Methylicorpusculum oleiharenae: one gene and its partners. The protein of the gene in region 2 interacts with the protein of the main gene of each other region in a pairwise test. Links are inferred from orthologs where the notes say so. Each region holds a gene or a part of one and is shown on either strand. Other genes may lie near its edges. The genes, in order: GO003_RS14345, GO003_RS16620 and ndk.

The links.
Region 1: the proteins of GO003_RS16620 (region 2) and GO003_RS14345 interact in binary tests that used the Escherichia coli proteins (3 or more experiments, as listed by UniProt). The link is inferred for Methylicorpusculum oleiharenae from one-to-one orthologs.
Region 3: the proteins of GO003_RS16620 (region 2) and ndk interact in binary tests that used the Escherichia coli proteins (3 or more experiments, as listed by UniProt). The link is inferred for Methylicorpusculum oleiharenae from one-to-one orthologs.

The regions. Positions count from the first base shown.
Region 1 is NZ_WUTY02000001.1:3,183,558-3,186,644, reverse strand. Bases 123-3,050 are described here. They hold GO003_RS14345 (class I SAM-dependent DNA methyltransferase), read right to left. Parts: upstream 2,352-3,050; coding sequence 894-2,351; downstream 123-893. Other genes in these bases: hsdR (EcoAI/FtnUII family type I restriction enzme subunit R), read right to left, coding at 2,355-3,050; GO003_RS14350 (nucleotidyltransferase family protein), read right to left, coding at 543-854; GO003_RS14355 (GIY-YIG nuclease family protein), read right to left, coding at 123-320. Outside these bases: more of GO003_RS14355, read right to left, coding at 24-122; more of hsdR, read right to left, coding at 3,051-3,087. UniProt on the Escherichia coli protein: The subtype gamma methyltransferase (M) subunit of a type I restriction enzyme. The M and S subunits together form a methyltransferase (MTase) that methylates A-2 on the top and A-3 on the bottom strand of the sequence 5'-AACN(6)GTGC-3'.
Region 2 is NZ_WUTY02000001.1:3,687,562-3,690,548, forward strand. Bases 68-2,895 are described here. They hold GO003_RS16620 (uracil-DNA glycosylase), read left to right. Parts: upstream 68-1,035; coding sequence 1,036-1,755; downstream 1,756-2,895. Other genes in these bases: GO003_RS16615 (TM0106 family RecB-like putative nuclease), read left to right, coding at 68-815; GO003_RS16625 (DUF805 domain-containing protein), read left to right, coding at 1,752-2,141; GO003_RS16630 (hypothetical protein), read left to right, coding at 2,152-2,436; GO003_RS26630 (zinc ribbon domain-containing protein), read left to right, coding at 2,408-2,895. In the rest of the region: more of GO003_RS16615, read left to right, coding at 1-67; more of GO003_RS26630, read left to right, coding at 2,896-2,896; GO003_RS16635 (hypothetical protein), read left to right, coding at 2,908-2,987. UniProt on the Escherichia coli protein: Excises uracil residues from the DNA which can arise as a result of misincorporation of dUMP residues by DNA polymerase or due to deamination of cytosine.
Region 3 is NZ_WUTY02000001.1:999,185-1,002,129, forward strand. Bases 52-2,837 are described here. They hold ndk (nucleoside-diphosphate kinase), read right to left. Parts: upstream 1,768-2,837; coding sequence 1,336-1,767; downstream 52-1,335. Other genes in these bases: pilW (type IV pilus biogenesis/stability protein PilW), read right to left, coding at 52-208; rlmN (23S rRNA (adenine(2503)-C(2))-methyltransferase RlmN), read right to left, coding at 249-1,361; secF (protein translocase subunit SecF), read right to left, coding at 1,857-2,783; secD (protein translocase subunit SecD), read right to left, coding at 2,805-2,837. Also shown: more of pilW, read right to left, coding at 1-51; more of secD, read right to left, coding at 2,838-2,945. UniProt on the Escherichia coli protein: Major role in the synthesis of nucleoside triphosphates other than ATP. The ATP gamma phosphate is transferred to the NDP beta phosphate via a ping-pong mechanism, using a phosphorylated active-site intermediate.

The DNA of each region.
Region 1 (3,087 bases), 500 kb from region 2 along the record:
CCATGCCGGGACGACGGTGTTGGTTAAGGTATGGATAATTCGGGCCATAAGTCCTTCCAATGGGGATTATTCTGTTCAATCAACCCTATTTTAGCTTTTCTATCCCATTTTTTAAGTTGCTTTTCGCGCTGGATGGCGCTTTCCATGGTTTGGTGAGGTTCGTACCACACCAGATCGTGTATTTTGTAGCGTTTGGTGAAGCCTTCGGCCAGCTCTTTTCGGTGTTGGTACACCCGATCGATCAGGTCCGAAGTTACGCCGATGTATAAAGTGCCGTTGCGTTGGCTGGCGAGCAGGTAGACGCAGGGTTGTTTTGTCATTGATGAGCTAAATCCATTTCCCAGTATTCGTGAGGTCGCAGGCTTTATTCACGTCCCTGTAGACTGGGTCCCGGCACCCATTAGAGCGAGCAAGTGAATCCCTGCCGGGACGACAACCAGCTTCGAACCTGTCGGAGTGCATTTGTGTCACCCGTGGCGACACTTTTGGCGGATTGAGGACGATGCGCTCAAACAAGGCAGCTTTAAACCGGTTCGCGGGCATCACGCTTCATAAACCAACTCGCGGCTTTGTTCGATACTGGCTCGCACGTAAGGATTCAGGAGGGATGCAGTTTCGGCCAAATCCACCTCGCGGCCAATCAGTTCCGCTAGTTCCTGACGTAAGTCAAAAAAGGTTTGCAAGGAGGGCGCTTGTTCTTCGCCAGCAAATTCCACCAAAAAGTCGGCATCACTCAAGGTTGGATCAAAATCACTACCGCGCGCGGCCGAACCGAACACTTCCAGTTTGCGAACATGGTAGCGCCGACACAGTTCGGCGATGGCGGGCTGGTATTGCTGGATGGCGGGATGCATGCTGTTACTCCTCTGACTGGTTGGTTGTCCCTGATGATTCTAGCGCAGCAACGCTTCAGCCAGAATACTTTTCAGTTGGTCGCGCAACTGGGCAACGGTTTGTTCGTCTTGTTCCAGCTTGGCTAACAGTTCCGCCGGATTGCCGTGATCGTCGGCAATGGTGTGCGGGTTTTTAGAATCCAGGTTGTAGTTACGAGCCTTGATGTCATCGCTGCTGACTTTCCAGGCGTGTTCGGTTTCCTGGCGCCCTACTCTCTCCGCCCCGCCCCACCAATCGACACAGCCTTGCAGGTGTTCGACGCGAATGGGTTTGGTCATCGAGTAAGCTTTTTGCGTGGCCGGGACGTGATGCTCGTAGAACCAAACATCCTGGGTTGGCTGGCCTTTCTCGAAAAACAGCAGGTTGGTGCCGATGCTGGCGTAAGGCTTGAACACGCTGTTCGGCAGGCGCACGATGGTGTGCAGATTGCATTCTTCCAGCAGGTGTTCTTTCAGGCGGGTTTTGACGCCTTCGCCGAACAGCGAGCCGTCCGGCAAAACGATGGCGGCACGGCCGCCGGGCTTGAGCAGACGGATAAACAAGGCCAGGAACAAATCAGCGGTTTCCTTGGTGCGAAAATGGGCCGGGAAGTTCGATTCGATGCCGTCTTCCTCCCGGCCACCAAAAGGCGGATTGGTCAGAATGATGTCAACCCGGTCGGCTTGGCCGTAACTGATGTAGGGCTTGGCCAGGGTGTTGTCGTGGCGGACGAAGCTGGGGTCTTCGATGCCGTGCAGCAGCATGTTGGTGACGCAGAGCATGTGTGGCAGCTGCTTTTTCTCGACGGCGCGCAGGCTGGCTTGCAGCGCTTGTTCGTCTTCAACTTTTTTGACGTAACGGTCGCGCATGTGGCGAATCGAGCAGGTCAAAAAACCACCGGTGCCGCAGGACGGGTCAAACAGGATTTCGCCGGGCTTGGGATCGATACGATCCACCATGAAGGCGGTAACGGCGCGCGGGGTGTAATATTCGCCGGCATTGCCGGCGCTTTGCAGGTCGTTGAGCAGTTGTTCATAAATATCGCCGAAATGCTTACGCTCGGCGAGATCGTTGAAATCGACGCCGCTGATTTTATTGATGACTTGGCGCATCAACTGACCGGATTTCATGTAGTTATAGGCATCTTCGAACACACTTTTGACCACGCGGGCGCGGTTGGCTTGGCTGCCGGTGGGCGTCAGGTTTTTCAGGGTCGGGAACAGTTCGGTGTTGATGAAGTTCATCAAGGCTTCGCCGGTGATACCTTCCGGATCGGCCGCCCAGTTGCGCCATTGAAAGGGTTCCGGAATCGGCGAATGGTAGTCGTCCTGCATGATTTCCAGTTGCTGATCCTGATCGTCGATGATTTTTAAAAAGAACATCCAGCACAGTTGCGACAGACGCTGGGCATCACCATCGACGCCGACGTCCTGGCGCATGATGTCTTGAATGGATTTAACGGTGGTTCTGGCTGACATGGGTTAGGCGACTTCCTCGTAGAGTGCGGCTTGCAGTGCGTGGACGGCTTGTTCGAAATGGGCTTTGCCGCCGAATTGTTTGATCAGTTGGAATGCGGTGCCCATCCGGTCGAACGGGGCAATTTCCAGTATTTTGACATTATCCAGGCCGGTGACGACGCCTTCGTCCTGATATTTATCCAGCAAAGCTTCCAGCACTGCACGGGCTTGTTCACCGTATTGAGTGAAGACATCGCGCTTTTTAACGTTGTTGGCGCGTTCGCGGCGGGTGAGCGGTGGCTGATCAAAAGCGATGTGGCAAATCAAGTCAAAGGGGTCGAGGTCTTTGCCGACTTCTTCCAACAAGGGTTCCAAAAGCAAACCTTCTTCGGCCAGTTCTTCGATGATGGCCTCTTTGCGTTCGGCGGATTTCCAGCGTTTTAAAAACTGGTCCAGGCTGGCGAAATGAGCACGAATGGCTTTGCGGGAAAAATCGCGCAGGGATTCGGTAATCAGTTTGCCGTTTTCATCCAGGTATTCGACCCGTTCTTTCAACACGCTGACCGGCTTACCTTTGACACGGTATTTGGGCGGCGGCTCTTTGACGTCTGGCGGGTCTGGTTCTACCGTGGGGGGTACAAACAGGATTTCTTCATCATCGCCGGGAGTATTCGAGGTCGGATCTTCGGGATCGACTGTCGGAGGAATATCATCAGGCGGCGTGACAGGATCGTCTTCGTCAGGTGAGTAAATTTGT
Region 2 (2,987 bases):
CACTGGATTTCTTGTTTGTGGATGAGGCCAGCCAGGTTGCCTTGGCAAATCTTGTGGCCGTGGCCGGATGTGCAAGAAACATCGTCCTGATGGGCGATCAAATGCAGTTGGAGCAACCGATCCAGGGAAGTCATCCTGGGAGCTCAGGATTATCAGTATTGGATTACATGCTTGGTGGGCATGGCGTCATTCCTGAAGATATGGGAATCTTCCTGGAAAGGACATACCGCATGCACCCCGCTGTTTGTCATCCACTATCCGAGGTGGTCTATGAGGGCAAGCTCAAGGCAGCCAAACACAACGATCGTCAACTGGTTTCGGTACCGGACTCGAAGCTGATCAAGCAGACCCATGGGGTCATGGTGGTCAACGTTGATCACGATGGCAACCGACAAAGCAGCGAAGAGGAAGTCGATGTCATCCAACGAATCATCGACGACCTCAAAATGGGGCGGTGTACCGCTAAAAATGGCGAAGCTCGCTCAATCGCCGATGAGGATATCCTGGTTGTGTCGCCTTACAACATGCAGGTGAATTTGCTCAAAGATCGCTTAGGCGACAAAATCGCCATTGGCACCATTGATAAATTTCAGGGCCAGGAAGCGCCTGTGGTGATTATTTCCATGGCCGTCAGCGACGTAGAGGAAAGTAGTCGAGGCCTCGATTTCCTCTTCGACATCAACCGTCTAAATGTCGCTGTTTCCCGTGCCCAGGCCTTGGCTATTATCGTTGCCAATCCTGGCTTGGAACGCTGCCGGGTTTCATCGCTTGAGCAAATGGAAAAGGCGAGCTTTTATTCTCGGCTGGTATCTTGATGAGTTCTGTTTCAATTTGCGTCGCTTGCAAGCGCAACTGGTACTCTGCGCCGGGCGGGTGTTTGGGCAAGCCATACCCGTACAGCAAATGTCTGCATTTTCAAGATGATATACCTGCCGTCGTAGAAAAACGGGTAGGCTGTGACGGAACTAAAAGTCCGCGCTGGATTCGCAGTGAGGTGCCGGCGGATTGTCCGAAGTTTTCAGGGAGCCAGAAGCAATGATCAAAATCCCATCACTTTGGGCAAATCTTTTATTGACCGCTGGCAAACCTGAGATTCTTGATGCTATTGCTGAAATTGAGAGCATTCTTGATGGTCTTTCAAAACAAGCTGTGATTTTGCCCACTGCCGATCACCGTTATAGGGCTCTTTCAATCGATCCGGAAAAGGTAAGATGCGTGATCGTTGGCCAAGATCCTTACCACGGCATTGCAGAAATATGCCTTGAATCCGGAGAAACACACTCAGTACCGGAGGCAATGGGCCTGAGCTTTTCGGTACCCAAGGGAATAAAAATCCCGCCTTCTTTACGCAATATTTTCAAGGAACTGAATCAAGATGTTGGCTATCCGGCGCCGGATCACGGCGATTTAACCGCTTGGGCCGATAGAGGGGTTTTGCTTTTAAATCGCATGCTCAGCGTCCAGAAAGATAAACCCGGTTCTCATAGCAAACTTGGCTGGCAACAGGTAACAGAAGCATTGGTATCAGCTCTGTCTCAACAGCATTCGGGCATTGTGTTCATTCTTTGGGGAAACCATGCCAAGTCGGTTCGACCGTTCATCGCTAATAATGAGCATACAATCATCGAATCGAGCCATCCCTCGCCGATCGGCGGCTCATGCAATAAAGGCTTTTTTGGTTCGAGGCCGTTTAGCCGTGCAAATGAGGCTTTAGCAAACCTTGGAAAACAAACAATCGATTGGAGTCTATCGTGAACTACTACTTTGCAGCTTTCAGAAAATACGCCGTATTCAAAGGCCGTGCTACCCGTAGTGAATACTGGTACTTCACGCTGTTCAATATCCTCGCCGTCTTGGGATTTGGCCTAATTGATCAACTAATGGGCACTTTTAACTTTGACGCCGGCTATGGGCCATTGAGCGCTATTTATACGCTGGCAATGATTCTCCCTGGTCTGAGCGTTTCGATAAGACGCTTACATGACACGGGACGTTCTGGAGGGTGGTTTTTGATTACTGCCATCCCTGTGTTAGGTCTACTGGTCTTTTTGTATTTTGCTTTGCTAGATAGTGATCCGAACCCAAACCAATACGGCGAATCGCCATCTTGGAAGTATAACATCCAAAATTTTTCTCGATGATCGTTCGAGAATGATCGAACTGTTTTTCTTCGAAAGTGAATCCGAAGCCATAGCAGCTGCTCATGCACTTGAAAAGCTTGGCGGGCGGGCGAAAAAACTTTTGGCTGAATGCATCGAACATCAAGGTATCACTAGAAAATCCGCTTCGGCTGCAGCTCGGGCGTTGGAAAGCGAAGGCTTTTTGTTCATTACTGAAAGTGATGATATTTTCGACAAATCGGTCGAAATGAAACCCTCTCTTTGGGGCGAGGAAGCTATGGACTTGCTTGAGTTTCTTTCTCAGAATTCGACTTAACAAAAACCGCGAAATTCTTCATCCATACTGTATTGACCGGTTTGAACTCAACGCCAAACGCTGCCATGCCTGCGAGCTTTTCGTCGACAAGCGGTCCTTGTCGGTGCGGATGAGGGATTGTCCACAATGCGGCACCCGGCACGATCGCGATATCAATGCTGCCAACCCACTCGAAAATCTCATCAACTTCCTGATTTTCAATTCACCAGTGTTGACTTGGTGTTATTCTTTCATGCTTTTTAGAAAAGGTATTGAGGTAGGTTCACCTCATGCCCATGCGTCGATATCCGCATATTGTGGTTTCAATTCCGAAAAGGCGCTAATTGATTGCGGGCCCGACACTGAAGACAAAAATCTCATTCTCGCTATAACGTCAGACTTGCCAAAGCTTGCTGAGTGCGTTTCTGAGATGAAGGAAACACCCTTGAAGTCAGTTCCAATGATCATTTGGGGAATCTGATCAGCACGGCATTGACTCCTGAATGCGAATGCTGCGGGATCAAGAAAAAGAAAAACCAGCCAATTGGCGATCCCGATGAGCTCTATTTTCA
Region 3 (2,945 bases), 2.7 Mb from region 2 along the record:
ATTGTTTAAGACGTTCGGACAATACAGCCAGCGCATTATGAGCCTCGGCGTTATGAGAATCGAGCGACAAGGATTTTTTCAGATTCGATTTTGCTTCGCTTAAGCGACCCAGGTTGAGATAACGCAGGCCCAATTGCAGATGAATAGCTGATGACTCTTCGTCGCTACGCTCAGGACCTGACGAACTGCAGGCATTTAAAGTGAGCATCAAAAGCCAGCCAACCGCATTTAAAGCGCGCCCGTTCAACCTATGCCGCACGTTCTGATCCTTTCATGGCCAGCTTCAAATGTCTTCGGGTTTTATCCGCTACCCGGCCAACCAACTGGCCGCAAGCCGCATCAATATCCTCACCGCGCGTTCTTCTTATCGTGGTCACCATGCCGGCGTTATGCAGCACGGCACGAAAGCGGTCTATCACTTCGGCACTGGAACACTCATAACGCGAGTTTGGAAACGGGTTAAACGGAATCAGATTAATCTTGGAAGGCACGGTCTTGAGTAATTTGATCATCGCCCGTGCATCTTCAACCGAATCGTTAATCCCTGCCAGCATCACATATTCGAATGTAATCCGTCGCCGCGGTGCCAATTTGACATTATCTCGGCATGCTTCCAACAGTTCTTTGAGTGGGTACTTTTTATTGATCGGTACCAACTCATCCCTTAATTGATCGTTCACGGCGTGAAGAGAAACGGCCACACTGACATCGCATTCCTGCGTCAGACGATACATCGCCGGCACGATTCCCGAAGTGCTGATCGTCACCCGACGCTTGGACAAGCCATAGGCAAAATCATCCATCATCAAACGCATGGCGCGAACTACATTGTCGAAGTTGAGCAAGGGTTCGCCCATGCCCATCATCACCACATTGGTAATTCTGTTCTCAAGTCCCAAACGTTTTTGCGCAAAATACAATTGCCCGACAATTTCCGAGGTGCTCAGATTTCGGTTAAAACCCTGTTGTGCCGTTGAGCAAAACGTGCAGGCCAATGCGCAGCCAATTTGCGAGGATACGCACAAAGTGCCTCGGCTTTCCTCGGGAATAAACACCGTTTCAATGCGATTGCCGCAAGCGGTCTGCAGCACCCATTTACAGGTGCCGTCAGTCGCAACTTGTTCGACAACAACCTCAGGGGGTGACAGCGTGCAATGTTCTTTCAGATATGTGCGCAATGACTTGCTGAAATTGGTCATTTCATCAAAATCATCAACGCCTTCCTGATAAATCCATTTCATCAACTGTGTGGCCCGGAAGGCTTTTTCGCCGATTTCGACAAAAAAAGCCTCAAGGCTCTTCCTGTCAAAATCGAGCAGATTGATGCTTTTAGGCTTATCGGGTGCGATTACAGAGTTCATCAGCAGAGAAAAAGAAAGCAATTTCTTCTTTGGCAGTTTCAGGCGCATCCGAACCGTGAACCGCATTTTCATCGATACTGTCCGCAAAATCAGCGCGAATAGTGCCAGGAGCTGCATCTTTTGGGTTGGTTGCGCCCATCAGATCACGGTTTTTAAGAACCGCATTTTCGCCTTCCAATACTTGAACCACAACCGGACCTGAAATCATAAATGAAACCAGATCGTTAAAAAATGGACGCTCTTTGTGAACGGCATAAAAGCCTTCGGCCTGCTCACGCGTTAAATGCAACATCTTTGAACCGACAATTCTCAGACCGTTTTTTTCAAAACGGCTGACTATTTCACCGATTACATTTTTTGCTACTGCATCAGGCTTAATGATTGAAAAAGTACGCTCGACTGCCATTCTGTATAAACTCCCGTTTAATTATTGTGTTAAATGTTTGTAGTTAAGTTTTTGATTATATATGAGCAGACGCCTCAATCGGTTAATTATTAAGGCATGTTATCAATATCAACGCCCTCTTTAACCGGCTCCATCAAATCTTCCTGAGTCACACCCATCGATAACACAATCGCACTGGCTATGAATATGGACGAATACGTTCCGACCGAAATCCCCACCAACAGGGCAAGCGCAAAATTATGTATGGTTTGACCGCCCAAAACGGCCAATGCGACGACGACAATAATGGTCGTGAAGGAAGTCATCAAGGTTCTGCTCAATGTCTCATTGATCGAAACATTTATGATGGTTATCGATTCTTCCTTTCTAAGCATTTTGAAATTGTCTCGAATCCGATCAAAGACCACAATCGTATCGTTGATCGAATAACCGACCACGGCCAAAACCGCTGCAAGGACCGTCAAATCAAATTCCAGGCCCAGTAATGAAAAGAAACCCATGGTGATGATGACATCATGAATCAATGCCACAACCGAACCCACAGAAAACTTATACTCAAATCGCCAGGCCACATAAATCAGAATACCGAACATGGCGTAAAGCAGCGCAAGGCCACCATCTTCAGCTAATTCGTCTCCGACTTGCGGACCGACAAATTCAACCCGGCGCAATTCTGCCCGCTCTGAGGTTTTTTTATTAATCACGTCTAAAACTTTATTGCTAAGTTCCGAACTGCTGATGCCTTCCTGAGGTTTTAAACGGATCAATACATCTTTGGTACTACCAAAATGTTGCACCGAAGCATCACTGAAACCACCTTCTGCTAACGCATTTCTAATGACGGACAGATCGGCTGATTCCTTGTAGCCGACCTCAACGATCGTACCACCTGTAAAATCAATACCCATTTGCAACCCTTGAGTTGCCAGCGAAATGATTGAAATAAGCACTAACAGACCTGAGACAGCAAAAGCCAGCGTACGCTTTCCTAAAAAATCGATATCTTTTATTATCATGAATTTTTCCTCGTTCCCAGCCTAAATGGACAATTTTTCGACGCGACGATTACCGTATATCCAGTTGATGAGCATGCGTGATCCCATTATGGCGGTAAACATGGACGATAAAATGCCGATAGACAGCGTGACGGCAAAACCCTTAACCGGGCCTGTACCAAA